Regions from separate parts of the Thermovenabulum sp. genome, predicted to be linked through region 2. Evidence: a T-box and tRNA genes for the amino acid it is inferred to sense, from the RefSeq annotation. Region 2 holds a T-box; the other holds one or more tRNA genes.
What was found. A T-box is a leader RNA that pairs with one kind of tRNA and senses whether it is charged. The one in region 2 lies ahead of ACPLOV_RS03405 (valine--tRNA ligase), so its partner is inferred to be a tRNA-Val.
Positions count from the first base shown of each region.

Region 1: it has a tRNA-Val gene. The T-box ahead of ACPLOV_RS03405 (valine--tRNA ligase) is inferred to sense a tRNA for this amino acid. The anticodon was not compared.

Region 1 is NZ_JBNARB010000010.1:15,498-25,788, reverse strand. Features, by position in the region: gene hisC (histidinol-phosphate transaminase) at 1-155, shown strand, start outside; gene ACPLOV_RS06575 (alpha/beta-type small acid-soluble spore protein) at 208-447, shown strand; tRNA gene ACPLOV_RS06570 (tRNA-Val) at 591-666, shown strand; tRNA gene ACPLOV_RS06565 (tRNA-Asp) at 672-749, shown strand; tRNA gene ACPLOV_RS06560 (tRNA-Phe) at 760-835, shown strand; tRNA gene ACPLOV_RS06555 (tRNA-Gly) at 843-917, shown strand; tRNA gene ACPLOV_RS06550 (tRNA-Cys) at 931-1,005, shown strand; tRNA gene ACPLOV_RS06545 (tRNA-Leu) at 1,017-1,105, shown strand; gene ACPLOV_RS06540 (LysM peptidoglycan-binding domain-containing protein) at 1,420-1,779, shown strand; tRNA gene ACPLOV_RS06535 (tRNA-Val) at 1,919-1,993, shown strand; gene ytxC (sporulation protein YtxC) at 2,092-2,976, shown strand; gene ACPLOV_RS06525 (DUF445 domain-containing protein) at 2,992-3,588, shown strand; gene thrS (threonine--tRNA ligase) at 3,870-5,777, shown strand; gene infC (translation initiation factor IF-3) at 5,990-6,532, shown strand; gene rpmI (50S ribosomal protein L35) at 6,539-6,736, shown strand; gene rplT (50S ribosomal protein L20) at 6,762-7,118, shown strand; gene ACPLOV_RS06500 (TrkH family potassium uptake protein) at 7,161-8,510, shown strand; gene ACPLOV_RS06495 (potassium channel family protein) at 8,540-9,190, shown strand; gene rlmB (23S rRNA (guanosine(2251)-2'-O)-methyltransferase RlmB) at 9,210-10,028, shown strand; gene ACPLOV_RS06485 (YqzL family protein) at 10,078-10,185, shown strand; gene pheS (phenylalanine--tRNA ligase subunit alpha) at 10,275-10,291, shown strand, end outside.
Region 2 is NZ_JBNARB010000004.1:77,754-88,044, forward strand. Features, by position in the region: gene ACPLOV_RS03385 (replication-associated recombination protein A) at 1-553, shown strand, start outside; gene ACPLOV_RS03390 (Asp23/Gls24 family envelope stress response protein) at 627-1,013, shown strand; gene ACPLOV_RS03395 (ABC-ATPase domain-containing protein) at 1,111-2,817, shown strand; gene ACPLOV_RS03400 (secondary thiamine-phosphate synthase enzyme YjbQ) at 2,898-3,296, shown strand; T-box leader at 3,372-3,594, shown strand; gene ACPLOV_RS03405 (valine--tRNA ligase) at 3,688-6,327, shown strand; gene ACPLOV_RS03410 (bifunctional folylpolyglutamate synthase/dihydrofolate synthase) at 6,345-7,646, shown strand; gene ACPLOV_RS03415 (FAD:protein FMN transferase) at 7,781-8,776, shown strand; gene ACPLOV_RS03420 (redox-sensing transcriptional repressor Rex) at 8,931-9,563, shown strand; gene ACPLOV_RS03425 (ATP-binding protein) at 9,560-10,291, shown strand, end outside.

The DNA.
Region 1 (10,291 bases), on a different contig from region 2:
AAGTTTTTGAGGAACTTGTAAAAAGAGGAATATTGGTGAGGATTTATAACAGCGAAGCATTAAAATTTTCTTTAAGGGTTTCGGTGGGGAAAAGAGAAGAAAATAATAAATTTATTGAAGCTCTCAAGGAGATATTAGAAGAAGCCAATGCATAAAGATAATTTTTTTTGGAAAATATAAGAAAAAAGTCTTTTTGGAGGTATTTATATGGGAAGAAAAAAACCGGTTAACCCAAAATCTAAGGATGAACTGGAAAGTTTGAAGGAGGAAGTTGCAAAAGAGCTTCATTTGGATGATGATATAAAAAAGAGAGGATATGAAAATATGACTACAAGAGAGGTGGGGAAAATTGGAGGACATATGGTTAAAAAGATGATAAATCTTGCCGAAGAAGAAATGGATAGAAAGGACGGAAAAATAGATTTAAAGAAGGAAGAAAAGGAGTAAATTATAAGAGCAACAAAATGCAATAACAAGAAAGAAGGAAAAAACATGCGTATATATAAAAAAAGTAACAAATTTCCCGGCAAATTAAGCAAATTTGGCTTTGACACTCTATAAATTATCGGGTATACTAAGAATTGTCTCGCGGGCGGATAGCTCAGCTGGGAGAGCACATGCCTTACAAGCATGGGGTCACAGGTTCGAGCCCTGTTTCGCCCACCATGCGCGGCCCAGTAGTTCAGTAGGTTTAGAACGCCAGCCTGTCACGCTGGAGGTCGAGGGTTCGAGCCCCTTCTGGGTCGCCATATTTTTTGAGCCTTGGTAGCTCAGTCGGTAGAGCAGAGGACTGAAAATCCTCGTGTCGGTGGTTCGATTCCGCCCCAAGGCACCATCAAAATGCGGAAGTGGCTCAGCGGTAGAGCATCGCCTTGCCAAGGCGAGGGTCGCGGGTTCAAATCCCGTCTTCCGCTCCATTTTTTTATTTACGGCGGCATAGCCAAGTGGTAAGGCAGAGGTCTGCAAAACCTTTATTCCCCAGTTCGAATCTGGGTGCCGCCTCCATAATCTAATCTGCCGGGGTGGCGGAACAGGCAGACGCACAGGACTTAAAATCCTGCGGGTAGAAATACCCATACCGGTTCGATTCCGGTCCCCGGCACCACTTGTAAAATTAATAAAGAAATAATAATGAAAATAAATAATCGACGATAAAAAAAAGATGAGCAGTCATCTTTTTTATTTTTTTGGTTCTAAATCAAAAGTTACAAATTATTACAGGCACTTTATCAGATGTTTAGCATTGCAGGCATCTGAGTAAAGTGCTTTTTTATTTTTAAAATATTTTTTTACTATAACAATTTATATTCAAATACCCATTTTAGACCTAAAAATTATTATTATAGTAATTTAGTTTCTATTGTATCGTGTAAACATTTGGCTTTTATTGAATATTATGATATCGAAGGAGGGATACGTATGATAATATATATTGTGCAACCTGGAGATTCGCTAAATTTAATAGCATCTCGGTTTGGAGTATCAGTAAAAGAAATTTTAAGACATAATTGGATACGCGATGACCTGACAATTTATCCCGGTCAATTTCTCTTTATTCCGCGAAATGGCCATGATAATTATGACGAGCATCATCCATTTACAATGATGAATCCTGTTATAAGGCATGAAGCTTATTATGAAGTTCAACCGGGTGATACCTTGAGCCGCATTGCAGCATTATTCGATACTACTGTAGAGGCAATTGTGCAGGCTAATAACCTCAGGGGACCTGAGGAAACCATATATCCGGGTCAAGTCCTGAGAATACCAGTAAAATGAATTTAAATAATAAATCATAAGAAACTAAGGGTTGGTAAATATCAACCCTTAGTTTCTTTTGGCATGATTATCCTAAAAACTTGACTTATTTATCAATTATATGATAAAATAAAAAACGCAAACAAATATAAGAAATTGTGGGCGCTTAGCTCAGTGGGAGAGCACTTCCTTGACGCGGAAGGGGTCGTAAGTTCAATCCTTACAGCGCCCACCATTTTTTTTATTTTTAATTTGTTAATTTCAGGAAGCCCTCCCTTTCTTTTGTCGTATATGCTTTGTTCCCATGAAATATAATAGTAAAAAGGGAAGGGAGTGGTTAACGTGAAATGTTTCTCCATAGGAACATTTCATGATATATATTTTTTTGAAAAAGAAATTAGAAACCTTATTGATGAATTGAAAAAAAATAACATAAATATTTTCCTAATTAAAGAAGAGAAGGAACCACTTAGTTTTTATAAATTATATTACGAGTTATACGGTGATGAAGGTAAAATATTATTAAAAAATAAGTTATCCGAAACAATTAGTAAAATAATAATAAATTTTTGGGAACCCAGGGTAATTTGCGAGATACTGGATAAAATACATTTTTATTTAAAACCGGAAGACAGGGCAAGAACTTATGACATAGCCTTAAAAATATTGTCCGAAAGTAAAGAACCGGCTCTGGTAATTCCGGATTATCATGAAAGAAAAGAAAAAATTAAACAAAAGGTTAAAGAATTTATTGAAGAAAATGAAATTTTTATTATAGAAGGGTTTATTAACTTCAGGTTAAAAAGTTATATAGATATAATTGAAGAAGCTGTTGATAAAGCTGTCGATGAGCTTTTAATAGAAAAGGAATACAAAGATTTCATGGCACTGTTAAAATTTTTTGTAAAAAATTTGGAACCCAAAAAAGAAGTGGTTAATTTATTTTTTAAGGGAAAGGAAGTTTTACTTCTTGATGGGGAATTAAAAGATATTAAAGATAATGAGATAGAAGATTTATTAAAGAAAAATGGATCATTGAGTAAGGACGATATTTTGATAAGCTTGCTTATAAATCTGGCTCCCAAAAAGATAGTGATTCACGGAGAGATACTGGATTCGAAAAGGGATGTTTACGATGCAGTTTTAAATATTTTTGAAGAAAGGGTTACTATTTGCGAAGATTGCATTCTCTGCAGTAAGGTTAAACCAAAAAAATAGGGTATGGTGATTGCATTGAAATTTTATTTCTTTTTAATTGCTATGCCGGTTATCGGGGGGTTTATAGGCTGGATTACCAATTTACTTGCCATAAAGTTAATTTTTTGGCCTGTTGAACCAATAAATTTTTTTGGGATTAAATTTCAAGGAATTATTCCTAAAAGACGATTTGAAATAGCTAAAAATATAGGGATTGCTTTGGAGAGTGAAATTTTATCCTTTGAAGAATTTGCTGCCCTGTTAACAAGTAGCTCCTTAAAATATGAAATTTTAGATAAGATAAAAAATATACTTAATGACCGAATTATAGACAAACTACCTTTATTTATACCAAAAAAAATGGTTTCGAATTTTTTTAATGAAGCTATTGATTATTATGGTCTGCCCGTAATAGAAGATTTAAAAAGAGACATAATGAACAAAGCGAGAGAAGAAATAAAAATAGGCAAGCTTGTAGAAGAAAAAATAAATTCTTTTGATATCATAAAGTTAGAAGAATTGATAATTAAACTTTCAAAGAGGGAGTTAAGGCAGATAGAAATTTTAGGAGGATTAATAGGCTTTTTTATAGGCCTTCTTCAAGCGCTGGTTTCGGTATTTTTAAAGATGTAAATTTTTCTTGACATTTTTTTGCTTTTTATTATCATATAATTAAAAACTTAAAAATTAGGCAATGAGGAGACGAGTAAGCTTGTGATTTCTCCCAGAGAGGGGCGAAAAAGGTGGGAAAGCCCTGAGAATAGCAAGCTGAAGACCACCTCCGAGCCATTGGGGTATGCCCTTTATAGCGAAAAAGTAATTAAGTAGGGTGGAACCACGGGAGATAACCTCTCGTCCCTTGATTCGGGGGATGAGAGGTTTTTTTAGTATAAATTCAAAGGAGAGGGTCTGAGATGGAATTAATTAAGGTAAAGGTTGATGGGATTGAAAGAGAAATAGAAAAGGGAATTACTGTTTTTGATTTAATTAAAATGTATTTTCCCGACAAAAAAAAGACAGCTTTAGTGGCAGAAGTAAACGGTGTCGTGGTTGATCTAAGGACTAAATTGAATCAGGATGGGGAAATAAAAATTTTAACCTTTGAAGACGAAGAAGGAAAAAGGGCTTACAGGCATTCTACTTCTCATGTACTTGCGCAGGCGGTTAAAAGATTGTTTCCGGAAACCAAACTTGCCATTGGACCGGCCATTGATGAGGGGTTTTACTACGATTTTGACAGGGATGAAAGTTTTTCTACGGAAGACTTTGAAAAAATAGAGAAAGAAATGAAAAAAATCATTGAAGAGAACCTTCCTATTGAGAGAATTGAAGTTACCAAGGAAGATGCCATCGAGCTTCTTAAAAAAATGGATGAGCCTTATAAAATTGAATTGCTGGAAAATTTGCCTGAAGACGCGACAATTAGTTTTTACAGACAGGGAGAGTTCATTGACCTTTGTGCAGGACCCCACGTCCCTTCTACGGGCTATATTAAGGCATTTAAACTTACAAGCTTAGCCGGTGCCTACTGGAAGGGTGATGAAAAAAACAAAATGTTGCAGAGAATTTACGGGACCTCCTTCCCTGATAAAAAACAGCTGGAAGAGTATATTTTCAGAATAGAAGAAGCTAAGAAAAGGGATCATAGAAAATTGGGGAAAGAACTCGGTATATTTAGCTTGCACGAAGAAGGTCCGGGTTTTCCTTTCTTTCACCCAAAAGGAATGGTATTGTGGAACCTGTTGATAGATTTTTGGAGAAGGGAGCATAAAAAGCGTGGGTATCAGGAAATAAAAACACCGATAATTCTAAATGAAGAATTATGGAAGAGATCTGGGCACTGGGATCATTATAAGAAGAATATGTATTTTACTACAATTGATGAACAGGGTTTTGCTATAAAACCCATGAACTGTCCGGGAGGAATGCTTCTTTATAAAACGGATGTCCACAGTTATAAGGAACTTCCTTTAAAACTTGCTGAACTTGGAATTGTTCACCGGCATGAATTGTCCGGAGTTCTTCATGGCCTTTTAAGAGTAAGATGTTTTACTCAAGATGATGCTCATATTTTCATGATGCCATCGCAGATTGAAGATGAGATTTTGGGAGTAATTGACTTGGTGGATTATTTTTATAAGGTATTCGGCTTTGAATATCATGTGGAACTGTCTACAAGGCCAGAAAATTCAATGGGTTCTGATGAACTATGGGAGAAGGCTACGAATGCACTGAAAGGCGCTTTAGAAAAGAAGGGATTAAATTACAAAATAAATGAAGGAGATGGTGCTTTTTACGGGCCTAAAATAGATTTTCACTTAAAAGATAGCATTGGAAGAACATGGCAATGCGGCACAATACAGCTTGATTTTATGATGCCGGAGCGCTTTGACCTAACTTATATAGGTCCTGATGGTGAAAAACACAGGCCCGTAATGATTCACCGGGTAGTTTTTGGCAGCATAGAGAGATTTATAGGTATTTTAATCGAACATTATGCAGGAGCATTTCCTGTATGGCTTTCTCCTGTGCAGGTAAGGGTTTTACCTATTAGCGAAAAATATCTTGAATACGCAAGAAAGGTAAAGGAAATTTTAGAAGAACAGGATATTCGCGTGGAATTGGATGAAAGGAATGAAAAAATTGGTTACAAGATTCGTGAAGCCCAGCTTCAAAAGATTCCTTACATGATAATAGTTGGTGAAAAAGAAGAAATGAGCAACACAATTTCGGTAAGGAGCAGGGAAAAAGGAGATCTTGGAAATTACACAATAGAAAACTTTATTAACGAAGTAAAAGAAAAAGTAAAAAATAAACAATAATCATTGACATTAAAATTGGCAAATGATATATTAGTTTACGTGAGTAATTATAGGCTTTTAAGTAGAAGGATTCCACCTTCTCACCTTACGGCAATTGCCGATAAGGTTTACGCCTAAGGGTAATGCTTTTATAAGCTTATTTCTATCTTTAGGCTTCATGGGACAGGTGGATTTATCCTGTCCCTTAAATTTTTAGAAAAAATTTTTTGGAGGTGAACGATATTACAAAAGAAAAAGAATTAGAAGTAAACCATGAAATAAAAGCAAAAGAAGTAAGGGTAATAGATGTAGATGGAAAACAATTGGGGATAATGCCTATTAAAGAAGCCCTTCGCCTCGCTCAAGAAAGACAGTTAGATTTAGTAAAAGTAGCTGCAAATGCAAAACCGCCTGTATGCAAGATAATGGATTACGGTAAATACAAATATGAAATGAGCAAAAAGGAAAAGGAAGCGAGGAAAAATCAAAAGGTAATTAATATAAAAGAGATACGTATGAGTCCCAGTATAGAAACCCACGACTTTATGGTAAGGGTAAAAAGTGCCCTCAGGTTTTTAGAAGATGGTAATAAAGTAAAGGTTACGATAAAGTTTAGAGGAAGGGAAATAGCACATTCGCAAATCGGGGAAGAGGTATTAAAGAGATTTGCCGAAAGCGTAAAAGAAAAAGGTGAGGTAGAAAAGCCTCCTACTATTGAAGGTAGGAATATGATTATGATGCTTGCACCAAAGCAAAATACATTGGGTAAGGAGTGAAAACCGATGCCAAAAATTAAGACTCATAGGGGTGCTGCAAAGAGGTTTAGCTTGACAAAAACGGGGAAAATTAAAAGGGCAAAAGCTTACAAAAGCCATCTGCTTACTCATAAGTCCAAAAAAAGGAAGAGAAATCTCAGAAAGCCTGCTTTTGTTAGCAGCGCCGATTATAAACGCGTAAAGAAATTAATACCCTATAAATAAAATATAATTCATTGAGGTGATTAAAATGCCAAGGGTTAAAAAAGGTGTAACGGCAAGAAGGAGACATAAAAAGATACTAAAACTGGCTAAGGGATATTTTGGAGCTAAAAGCAAGAGATTTAGAATTGCGAACCAGGCTGTAATGAAGTCCCTCATGTACTCTTATATAGGTAGGAAACTGAAAAAAAGGGACTTCAGAAAGCTGTGGATTACCAGGATTAATGCGGCTGCCAGGACAAATGGATTATCCTACAGCAAATTCATAAATGGATTAAAAAAGGCTGGAATTCAAATAAATAGAAAGATGCTGGCCGAAATGGCCGTAAATGATCATAAAGGATTTACTCAGCTTGTAGAAATAGCAAAAGCAAATCTTAAATAAAAGCGGCTTTTAGAGTCGCTTTTTCTCCTTTTTGGGAGGCGATTGAAAATTTTAGTACTTTCACAAAAAATAAGATTAAAACCTGCCCAGATTTTAGTACTGGGATTTGCAGCAGTTATACTAATAGGCACTATTTTGCTTTCTCTGCCTTTTGCGGCAAAGAGCGGGAAAAGCGTGGGTATTTTAAACGCCTTTTTTACGGCAACTTCTGCCGTATGTGTGACGGGTCTTGTAGTAGTTGATACTTATACCACTTATAGTCTTTTTGGGCAGTTAGTCATTCTCATTCTAATTCAGACCGGTGGGCTCGGCTTCATGACAATGGCTACTTTAATATTTTTTATTCTGGGTAAAAGGATTACATTAAGGGAAAGACTTGTTATACAGGAAGCCCTTAATCAAATGCATATTTCAGGGGTTGTCAAACTGGCAAAATACGTTATAACAACAGCGGTATTTTTTGAATTATGCGGTGCGGCTTTATTATCCATCAGGTTTATAAAAATATACGGTCTATTAAAAGGAATTTACTATGGAATTTTCCATGCGGTTTCGGCATTTAATAATGCTGGCTTTGATTTAATAGGAGATTTCAGGAGTTTTACACCTTTCGTGCTGGATCCCTTAATTAATATTGTAGTTATGAGCCTGATAGTAATAGGAGGCTTGGGATTTAGCGTAATCCATGAGGTATTTTCTGTAAGGGATTTTTACAAGATGAGCCTTCACTCAAAAATAGTAATTACGATGACTGCTATCCTTTTGTTAACGGGTTTTTTTATATTTTTCCTTCTGGAGTATTCTAATCCGAAAACCTTAGGACAGCTGCCTTTAGGAGGGAAAATTTTAGCCGCAGCTTTTCAATCAGTAACACCGAGAACCGCAGGTTTTAACACTATAAGTTTATCGGACATGACTTTACCGGCTAAGCTTTTCACGATTTTTTTAATGTTTATCGGAGCATCACCCGGTTCCACGGGTGGCGGTGTAAAAACTTCAACCTTTTTTATTGTGATTCTTCTAATTTATACCGTTGTTGTAAACAAAGAAGAGGTAGAAATATATAATAGGAGAATCTCCATAGAAAATGTTTACAGGGCAATAGTTATTGTCGTAATTTCCTTTTTATTGATTTTTAGTATTACATTTTTGCTGACAATTACTGAAAAAGGAGAAGATTTGCTCACAATAGTGTATGAAGCTACTTCGGCGTTTGGAACGGTAGGACTTTCTCTCGGTTTAACTCCTAAACTTTCAAATGCTGGCAAATTATTGATAATAATCCTTATGTTTTCTGGAAGGGTTGGACCGCTTACCATAGCTATGGCTCTGGCAAGTTCAAAAAAACCTGCATTGTATAAATTTCCTGAAGACAGGATACTGGTAGGATAATACAATGTAATCCCGTAGGGAGGATTTTTATGAAACAATTTGTAGTAATAGGGCTGGGACGTTTTGGATCCAGCGTAGCAAAAACTTTATACAAATTAGGGTACGATGTTTTAGGAATTGATAGCAGCGAAGAAATTGTTCAATCAATGGCCGATTCTATTACCCATGCAGTTCAAGCTGATGCTACTGATGAAAATACGATGAAAGCACTGGGGATAAGGAATTTTGATGTGGGTATTGTAAGCATAGGCAACGATATTCAATCAAGCATACTCGTGACATTGATACTCAAAGAATTGGGCCTAAAATATGTGGTAGCCAAAGCAAATAATGAACTTCACGGTAAAGTACTATATAAAATAGGCGCCGACCGAGTGGTGTTTCCCGAAAGGGATATGGGAATTCGGGTGGCCCACAATTTAGTCTCTTCCAATATTTTGGACTACATTGAGCTTTCCCCTGATTTTTCTATTGTAGAAATTGAGGCATTACCCGAATGGTACAACAAAACCTTGAGGAACCTTGATATGAGGGTAAGATATGGACTGAATGTAATGGCAATAAAAAGAAGTGATGATATAATTGTAGCTCCTGGAGCCGATGATACAATCCTGGAAAAGGATATTCTGGTGGTTGTGGGTAAAAATAAGGATATAGAAAAAATAGAAAAATCAATATAAAAGATTCCGGGAGAAATCTATGTACGAGAATTTAAGTAAAGGTTTAAAAAATAAAATAATTTCTGCTTCTAATATGAAAAGTTACAGAGAAAGGCACGGTATATTTGTAGCAGAGGGTGTTAAATGCGTAAAGGAAGCAGTTCATTCCGATTATAGAATAGAGTTTATTGCGGTTTCGGAAAGTTTTGTTCGAACAAAAAATGATTTTTTAAAGGAAATGAATAAAAAAGGGATAAAAGTATATCAATTGTCGGATGAAGATTTTAAAAATATTTCTTCTACCGAGTCTCCTCAGGGAGTAATTGCGCTAATAAGGAAAAAAGATATTGAACCTTTAAATTTAATAAAGGAAGATGTTTTAAATCCTTCTCCTATGTTTATTGCCTTAGAGGATGTCAGGGATCCCGGCAATGTGGGAACCATAGTGAGAACAGCTGATGCGGCAGAAGTAAAAGCTGTAATTTTAAGCAATGGATGTGCAGATGTATATAATCCTAAAACGGTGCGTTCTACGATGGGCTCGATATTCCACATGGAAATTTCCGAAGTGGAGGATTTTACAAAAACCCTCTGGGAGTTTAAAAAAAAGGGCATTAAATTATTTACTGCAGATATTAAAGCTAAAAGGAATTACTTTGATTTAGACTTAACGGTTCCCTTTGTGCTGGTTTTGGGCAATGAATCGAGGGGTGTTTCTGAAAAGGTCGTAGAAATTTCCGATGAGCTTATAAAAATTCCCATCTGTACACGCACAGATTCATTAAATGTGGCTGTAGCGGCAAGCATAATAATTTTTGAAGCGGTGAGACAAAGAAAAATCTCATCTCCTTGTAAATAAACGTTTTCTGTGCTATAATAGTTGCAAATGACAGGAAAGGGCGTGGAATATGCTCGCCGCTGAATTTTTTTGGAAGTTATTTGAGATAACGGGTTCAATTAAAGCTTATCTAATATATAAAGAATTAGCCTTGGGACAGTATGGGAAGCTGAAATAAAGTTTCCCCGGGATGACGAAATACGGAGGCGTAAGTTGCTTTCGTCCCTTACGGGGCGAAAGCTTTTTTACTAAAAGGAGGTTTTTAGGGTGAAGGAAGAATTAAT
Region 2 (10,291 bases):
TTCCGCCCTTCATAAGTCTATCCGGAATAGCGATGTGGATGCAACGCTTTACTGGCTTGCCCGTATGATAGAATCGGGCGAAGATCCACTTTATATAGCACGAAGGTTGATAAGGGTGGCTTCGGAAGACGTAGGGCTTGCGGATCCGGAGGCGTTGGTAATTACAGTTTCAGCTTTTCAAGCAGTTCAATTTGTCGGATTGCCGGAAGCAGCGTTGAACCTTGCTCAAGCAGCGGTATATTTAGCCCTTTGTCCAAAATCTAATGCCCTTTATACGGCATATAATAAGGCAAGAGAGGATGCGATAAATAACTTTTCTGAGCCGGTTCCATTACATTTGAGGAATGCGCCTACACCTTTAATGAAAGAACTGGGGTACGGTAAAGGTTATAAATACGCCCATGACTATAAAGAGAAGGTAGCGGATATGGAATGTTTGCCGAAAAATATTAAAGGAACAAGATATTATTTTCCAACTGACCAGGGAAAGGAAAAGTTTTATGCAGAAAGGTTAAAAGAGATCGAAAATCTGAAGAAAAAATATAAAAATTAAAATAATTTATGAGGAATATTATGATATAATAAGACATATAAGAAAAATAAGGTTACAAAAGGAGGGAAAACCTATGGTGGATGGCAGAACGTCTATAAGTGAATCTGTGTTTTTTGAAATTGCGAAGGAAGCCATGCATAAGGTGGAAGATGTGATAAGAGAGGAAAAGAAATGGACTTTTTCGGGTATTACCAAAGCTTTTACCGAAAGATTTGCTCCCCAGATAAAGGTTAAAAAACGGGATCCCGTGGATGCTGAGGACAATATTGGAACGGTTTCTTTTGAGGTAAACCTTAGCGTAATTTATGGTGTGAAAATTCCTGAGGTGGCACAAAAGGTCAGAGAAAAGATTATAAGTGAAGTTGAGACCTTAACGGGATACAAAGTGGAAAAGGTGGATATTTCCATAGACAAGATTATTAAGCTGGAAGACATTCAGGAAGAAAAAAAGGAGGCCTGAAAAGGCCTCCTTTTTTTGTTTTGAATTTTGCCATTAGAAGTTATAATATTTTAAATGAAAGCAGTAATTAAATAATATATTAATCGAGGTGAAAAATATGAAGAATAAGATGGAATTATATGAAACTTTAAACAGGATAAACAATAACGGATATAAAGCTTACAAGAATATTGAAGGGGTATACGATTTTGAACAATTTGTTCTTTATATAGACCATGTCCAGTCTGACCCCTTTGCACCTCCTTCCCGGGTCCGGGTAAGGGTTGCCCAAAAAGCAGCGGGCTTTGATGAAAAGCTTTTTTATACAAAAGAACGCAGAATAGCTTTTGAAGATTACATATCAAGAAAGATATATGGGGAAATATTGAAATTACCGAAGATCAAAGGAACGGGTAATAGCGGAGTTATATTTATAGACTGTGGAGGGCAGGAAATCCTTGAGAGAACTTCAGTAAAAATAGACAATGATTTCATCGAGGCAAGGATAAGCATAGGCCTTCCGGCATTCGGTCGGAAAATTAATTCTAAATCCGCAGAACGAATTTTCTTTGAATTTTTACCCATCCTGGTAAAAAGGGCTCTTACCTATGAAAATTACGATAAAAAAGAAGCCGAAAATTGGGTGAAGCTTTATGAGGATCAAGAATATATAAGAAAAATTCTTTTGGATATGGGATTAGTGGCTTTTATAAAAGACGGCTCTATTTTACCCCGGGAAAGCGGAATAAGCGATAAACCCTTAAAAAAGGGCAAGGTCATCCCTTTTATATCACCGGAAAGTCTGAGGGTAGAAATTGAACTGCCCAATAACGGGAAAATTACAGGAATGGGTATAAAAAAAGGGGTTACTCTTATTGTAGGCGGAGGATATCATGGCAAAACCACCCTTTTGAAAGCCCTTGAAAGGGGAGTTTATAACCATATTCCGGGGGACGGCAGGGAATTTGTCATTACAGTGAAAGATGCGGTAAAAATACGAGCGGAAGACGGAAGGAGGGTGGAAAAAGTAGATATTAGCCCTTTTATTTCAAACCTTCCTGACGGTCAGGATACCAAGAGGTTTTCAACAGAAAATGCCAGCGGAAGCACATCCCAGGCAGCAAATATTATGGAAGCGGTGGAAATTGGAACGAGCCTTCTTTTACTGGATGAGGATACCTGTGCTACAAATTTCATGATAAGAGATGCCAGGATGCAAAAACTCGTGGCAAAAGAAAAAGAACCTATTACGCCTTTCATTGACAGAGTAAGACAGCTTTACGAAGAAATGGGCATTTCTACAATTCTTGTTATGGGGGGAAGCGGTGATTACTTTGATGTGGCCGACTGTGTTATAAAAATGCAGGATTACAGGCCTTACAATGTAACAAAGGAGGCAAGAAAAATAGCTTTCCAATTAAAGACCGACCGGAAGGTAGAAAGAGCGGAGGGTCCCATTACTGTGACCCCAAGAGTTATTATGAAAGAGGGTTTAGAGCTAAGGGGTAAAGAAAAAATAAAATCCAGGGACGTGGATACCCTGCAGTACGGAGGAGAATTCATAGAGCTGGATTACGTGGAACAGCTGGTGGACAAAAGCCAGACCAGTGCCGTTGGTGAAATCATAAGGTACGCGGTGAAAAAATACGTTGACGGTAAAAGGACGCTAAAGGAAATCGTGGAAATGGTCTTTGCCGATATAGAAAAATACGGCCTTGAAATAATTTCACCCTTTTACGGGAAGCATCCGGGGAACTTAGCTCTGCCCAGGCCCCAGGAAGTAGCGGCGGGATTAAACAGATACCGGGGATTAAAGGTGAGGTAAGGGGATAAATGAGCGGGAAATCTTAACTTGTTCAATACTAAATTTAATATGTGGCTATACACAAATTTGGAGGAGATGCTATGAAAATAATAAGTATCAATACTACTGCAAGGACCCAAATGGTGGATATAACCTCAGAGATAAAAAAAGCCGTATCGGAGTCCGGTGTAAAGGACGGGCTTTGCTTTGTTTTCACACCTCATACCACTGCGGGAGTAACGATAAACGAAAATGCCGATGAGGATGTAAAAATCGATATTATTAATACCCTGAATAAGTTAATACCTCAAAGAGGAGACTACAGGCACGCGGAAGGAAACTCCGATGCTCATTTAAAAGCATCGCTCATTGGAAGTTCCGTGATGCTTGCGATAGAAAAGGGCGAACTTGTTTTGGGAACCTGGCAGGGGATAATTTTCTGCGAATTCGATGGACCAAGGCAAAGGAAGGTTTTTGTTAAGTGCGTGAATTCAGAATAAGAATATCAAACTTCTTATATTCTAACTTGACACAGAAAGGTAATGAAGCTAAAATTTATATAAACAACTGAATAAAAAGAGGCATTGAAGGGGAGGAGTAAAAAGTTTTTCCTTAAAAGAGAGGAAGGCATCTTTGGTGAAAGCCTTCTTAAGGAAAGCTTTTGAAGGTCGCCCCGGAGCTTTCCCGGCGAAAAAGTAGCCGGGAACGGATTAAACCGTTAATTTCATGAGTGCCCGAATAAAAATTTTTTATTCGGGAATTAAGGTGGTACCGCGAAAAAAGCCTTTCGCCCTTTATCGGGTGAGAGGCTTTTAATTTTTACTTTGGTAATGGAATTTATAAAGAAAAATGCTTATAGTTTAAAAAAATTTTTTGGAGGAGGTTTTATAAATGACGGTAAACTTGCCTTCGGTGTACGATCCTAAAAATGTGGAGGAGAAATGGTATAAATATTGGGAAGAAAATGACCTTTTTAGAGCAAAAATTGATAAAAGCAAAAAACCTTTTACAATAGTTATTCCACCGCCCAATGTTACGGGTAATCTTCATATGGGACATGCTCTTAATAATACCCTTCAGGATATATTAATAAGATTTAAAAGGATGCAGCAAATTCCCACGTTATGGCTTCCCGGGACGGACCATGCCGGCATAGCTACTGAAGCGAAGGTTAAGGAACAATTAGCCCAGGAAGGACTTTCAAAATACGACCTGGGCAGGGAAAAATTCTTAGAACGGGTATGGGCATGGAAAGAAAAATACGGCGGCACCATAGTAAATCAGCTCAAAAAATTGGGTGCTTCCTGCGATTGGTCGAGATTTAGATTTACTCTTGATGAGGGTTTAAGTAAAGCGGTGAGGGAAGTTTTTGTAAGTTTATATGAAAAAGGGCTGATTTACAGGGGAGACTATATTATTAACTGGTGTCCTACCTGTAAAACAACGCTTTCGGACATAGAAGTGGAATACGAGGAGCATCAGGGTAAGCTGTATTATATTAAATATCCTTTTAAAAATGGAAAGGGCTTTATCCAAATTGCTACAACAAGACCCGAGACAATGCTCGGTGATGTAGCGGTAGCAGTAAATCCGGGAGATGAAAGGTATAAACATTTAATAGGGGAAAAAGTAATTCTTCCAATCATGGAAAGGGAAATACCAATAATTGCCGATGAATATGTGGATATGGAATTTGGCACCGGTGCTGTTAAAATTACTCCCGGTCACGATCCGAATGATTTTGAAATTGGCTTAAGGCATAAACTGCCCGTTGTCAAAGTTATGAATGAAGAGGGCAAGATGAATGAGAACGCAGGAAAGTATGCAGGTCTTGATAGATATGAAGCAAGAAAATTAATAGTGGAAGAACTTAAAGCGAAGGACTTACTTGTTAAAATCAATGATATAAATCACAGCATAGGACACTGTTATCGTTGCGATACCGTGGTGGAACCGATGGTTTCAAAACAGTGGTTCGTAAAAATGAAGCCTCTGGCAGAACCTGCAATTCAGGTGGTAAAAGACGGAAAGGTAAAATTCGTGCCTGAAAGATTTACAAAAATTTATATAAACTGGCTGGAAAACATCCATGACTGGTGTATTTCAAGGCAGCTCTGGTGGGGTCATAGAATTCCCGCGTGGTACTGCAGGGATTGTAATGAAATGACCGTATCAAGGGAAGACCTTAAGGAATGTCCAAAATGTAAAAGCAAAAATTTAGAACAGGATCCGGATGTTTTGGATACGTGGTTTAGCTCTGCTTTATGGCCCTTTTCTACCCTCGGATGGCCTGAAAAAACTGAGGATCTGGAGTATTTCTACCCAACTTCGGTTTTAGTAACGGGATACGATATAATTTTCTTCTGGGTAGCGAGGATGATCTTTTCAGCAATGGAGTTTATGAAGAAGGAACCTTTTGAATACGTAGTAATAACGGGACTTGTAAGGGATGCCCTAGGGAGAAAAATGAGTAAATCCTTGGGGAACGGCATAGACCCGTTGGAGGTAATCGAAAAATATGGTGCGGATACATTGAGGTTTTCATTGAGTACCGGAAATACCCCCGGCAATGACATGAAATTTTACTGGGAAAAAGTTGAACACAGCAGGAATTTTGCCAATAAAATCTGGAATGCTTCCCGCTTTGTGCTGATGAATCTGGAAGGCTACGTTCCCGAAAAGATTGAAATTGAAAAATTATCATTAAAAGACCGCTGGATACTGGCAAGATTGAACAATGTAATCGGAGAAGTAACCGATTTTCTGGAAAAATTTGAAATAGGCATTGCGGCTTCTAAAATTTACGACTTTTTCTGGAGTGAGTTTTGCGATTGGTATATAGAAATGGCAAAAATAGATCTCAGCGGTGAAAAGGAAGAGGCGAAAAATATTACGAAAGGTGTACTTTATACCGTCCTGGAAAATTCTCTTAAACTCTTACATCCTTTTATGCCTTTCATAACCGAAGAAATCTGGCAACAGTTGCACCATGAAGGTAAAAGCGTAATGGTATCCGAGTGGCCGAAGGTAAATCCCGCTTACAATTTTGATGATATAGAAAAAATGGAAGTTTTAATGGAGGCAATAAGAGGAATTCGTAATATACGGGCGGAAATGAATGTGCCGCCTTCCAAAAAAGCGGGAATTTTGATTAAAGCCACGCAAAAGGATATAGAAGGATTATTCCGGGATAATATGGATATCATATATTTCCTTGCAAAGGTAGACAAAGCCGAATTTATAGAAAAAGAAGTTTTCCCGAAAAAAGCTATGAGCACGGTGGTAAAGGGAGCTGAAATTTACGTACCGGTGGAAGGTTTAATAGATGTAGATCTGGAAATAGAAAGATTAAGGAAAGAAAGGGAAGAATTAAGGGAGGAGCTGGAAAGGGCGGAAAGAAAACTGGGCAATGAAAACTTCGTAAATAAGGCTCCGAGAGAAGTAGTTGAAAAAGAGAGGTTAAAAGCCGAAGAATATAAGGATAAAATAAGCAAGATAGAAAAAAGGCTTTTACTTTTACAAAATGAATAAGAAAGAGGGCTGATTGTATGTGGACCGTTGAGGATGTACTTTTGAAAATTCACGGTATGCAAAGGTTTGGTATTAAGCCGGGACTTTTCAGGATAAAAAAGCTTTTGGAGATTCTGGGTAATCCCCAGGAGGATATAAAGGTAATTCATATTGCTGGCACCAATGGGAAAGGGTCCACATCTTCCATGATCGATTCTATTTTGAGAGCTCACGGGTACAGGGTGGGGCTTTATACCTCACCCTACTTAGAAGTCTTTAATGAGAGAATAAGATTAAACGGAGAAAACATTGCCGATGAAGATCTGGTGCAGCATGCATTAGAGGTTTTTAAAGCATTGGAAGTTATGAAAAAGCAGGGCATTGAGCCGCCTACGGAATTTGAAGTAGTTACAGCTTTAGCTTTTTCTTACTACAAAGATAAAGATGTTGACTTTCTCGTGCTCGAAGTGGGAATGGGAGGAAGACTGGATGCTACCAATGTGGTAGTTCCCCTTGTGAGCGTGATAACCCCAATCAGCTTTGACCATAAGGAATACTTAGGAAATACCTTAGAAGAAATCGCCAAGGAAAAGTGTGGTATTATAAAGAAAAAAGTTCCTGTAGTAACTTCCCTTCAGGTAGATGAAGCCATGAAAGTAATTGAAGAAACATGTAAAGAGACGGATTCAAAACTGTACAAAGTAGGGGAACATATAAAGTTTAAACTTTTAAATGATGATCTTTCCGGACAAACTTTTGAACTATGCTCGATAAAAAATTATTACGAAAACCTAAAAATTACCCTTTTGGGCCGGCATCAACTTTCAAATGCTTCAACAGCGGTAGGTGCGGTGGAAGTTCTTAGCGATTATGGTATTCCTGTTATTAAAGAAAAGGTGGCAGCGGGTTTATATAATGCCAGATGGGCGGGAAGATTTGAGATATTGAAAGAAAAACCTTATGTGATTATAGATGGAGCTCATAATGAAGCAGGTTGCGAGGTGCTAAAAAAGTCGGTTTTAAACTATTTTGGCGGTAAAAGAAAAATTTTCGTTCTTGGAATTTTGAAGGATAAAGATTATATTAATATGCTTAAAATACTTGTACCCATTGCAGATATGATAATTGCCACAAAACCCGAAAGCCCAAGAGCTTTAACTTCAAAAGAGCTGAAAGAAGCAATTGAAGGACTTTCTTTAAAAAATATTCCTGTTATCAACGAAGATGATATAGAAAAAGCATTAAATATAGCCTTAAACTGTGCAAAAGAAGATGATGTCGTAATTTTTGCTGGTTCCTTGTATATGATTGGAAAAGTAAGAGGATTGCTGAAAAAGTAATTTTTTTCACAAATATATTTTTTAAAATTTATTTTTTGATATAATATATTTATATAATGCAATTATTTAATTTTTTTTTAAGGGGAGTGATTTAAACGAACAAGTTAAAAGCTGCAATCCTTATTTTTTTTGTAATGATTTTTTTAACATCCTGCGGCAAAAAGGAAGAAGCGTCACCGGTTACCAAGACCAACTTTCTGCTGGATACTCTTATTCAGATTACTGCTTACGGGGATAATGCGGAAAGCGCTATTAACAGCGCTTTCGATAGAATTGCCGAAATTCACAATAAAATGAACGTCAATGATGAAGAAAGCGAAATAAGCAGGATAAATCAATTAGCGGGGAGGGATTTTGCAAAAGTAAGTCAGGATACTTTATATGTAATTCAAAAGGGGCTTTATTACTCTTCTTTATCGCACGGGAAATTCGATATAACCATCGGACCTTTAGTAAAATTATGGGGAATTGGAACGGAAAGAGCCAGGGTACCCGATAAAAACGAGATTGAAAGTGTCCTACCGTTGATTAATTATCAGGATGTGATTATTAACCAGGGGAAAAATGAAGTGATGTTAAAAAATGAGAAAATGGCGTTAGATTTAGGTGCTATCGCAAAAGGTTATGCAGCTGACGAGGTAATGCGGATTTTAAAGGAGAAGGGGATTAAAAGTGCAGTTGCGGACTTGGGCGGAAATATATACGTCCTGGGGGCAAAGCCCAATGGGAAATCGTGGAGAATAGGTATTCAAAATCCTTTTAAACCAAGAGGCATTACTTTTGCAACCCTAGAGGTAAAAGATAAAACGATAGTAACCTCCGGCACCTATGAAAGGTTTTTTGTAGAGAATGGGAAAAAGTACCATCATATTCTGGATACTAAGAAAGGGTACCCGGTGGAAAATGGTCTGGTAAGCGTGACCATAATCGGAGATACTTCCATTGATTGTGATGCCCTTTCCACTACCGCTTTTGCCTTAGGTTTAGAGGAAGGCATAAAGCTAATTGAAAGTTTAAAAGGTTATGAAGCAATTTTTGTTACTCAGGATAAAAAGGTTTATGTAACTTCAGGAGTAAATAAGTATAATTTTACTATTACTGATGATGAATTTAAGTTGGAAAATTTATAATTTAATGAAATTTAAAAAAATAATCATTCAAGATAATTTTGAAATATATATTGTTAAAAAATTAACAATCTATTAAAACATTGTGATAATTTTCGCTTTTTGTATTGTAAAAAGAAATTTACTATGATAAAATAAAAGCAAGGAGTGATAATTTTTGTTTAAAAAATTTAAAATTCCCGATGCTACCATAGGAAGATTGACGGCTTACTCGAGATTTTTAAAAGAAGCCGATGAGAAGGGAATTTCAACGGTTTCTTCTCAAAATATTGCTGAAGCAACGGGTGTTACTCCTGCCCAGGTAAGAAAAGATTTAGCTTACTTTGGAGAATTTGGAACCAGGGGAGTGGGATATAACCCCAAGGAATTGTACAATTATATCATGAAGATATTAGGGCTTGATAAAAAGTGGAATGTAGCAATTTTCGGTGCAGGTAATTTGGGAACCGCCCTTTCTCAGTACCGGGGTTTTTTGGAAAGAGGTTTTGAAATAGTTTGTATGTTTGATACTGACCCAGAGAAAGTTGGTAAAAAAATAAACAATATTGAGATCTATCATTTGGATGAGCTGAAGGAAAAAGCAAAGGAACTTAACATTGAACTGGCAATTGTTGCTGTTCCAGCTCAGGTGGCTCAGGAAGTTGTAAACATGATTGTAGAGTCCGGTATTCGCGGTATTATAAATTTTGCACCGGTAAATATCTTCGTTCCCGATAATATAGTTTTAAGAAGGGTAGACCTGGCATCCCAATTAGAATATCTTACTTATTACTTAGGTGAAAATAGATGAAATTAGAAGATATAAAAAATATTCTGAAAGCGGATATCCTGTTAGGTGAAAATCTGGATCTGGAAATAGAAAATGCTTGTGGCGCAGAATTGATAAGCGACATACTTTCGGATAGTAAAAAGAATGCCGTTTTATTAACCGGATTAACCCATAATCAAATAGTTAAAACCGCCTTTATGTCGGATTTTAAAGCCATTATTTTTGTAAGAGGTAAAATGCCCGGGCGGGAAGTTATAGATTTAGCCAGGGAATATGGGCTTATTCTTTTGCGCACATTGTATCCACTTTACGAGAGCTGCGGACTTCTTTTCGAAGCAGGATTAAAAGGAGACATAAAAAATAAATATGAAATGAAAGATGTGGAAGAAAAGGACCTTGCTCGGGCTATGGAACTTTCTTACGATGTGGTAGGTGGGGATTTTAACACAGCGGGGAGAGCTACCGAACAGGCCAAGAAGATCTTCAGGCAAATAGGAATAGATCCTTCGATCTTAAGAAGGGTATCTATTGCAGCCTATGAAGCAGAGATGAATATCGTCATTCATGCCTTCAAAGGTAAAATTACCTTTAATTTGACACCTAAGTATATTGAAATTATTGCGGAAGATGAGGGGCCGGGTATACCGGATATAGATTTGGCTATGCAGGAGGGTTATTCCACAGCCCCAGCTTACATCCGCGAGATGGGCTTTGGAGCGGGAATGGGCCTTCCAAACATGAAAAAATTT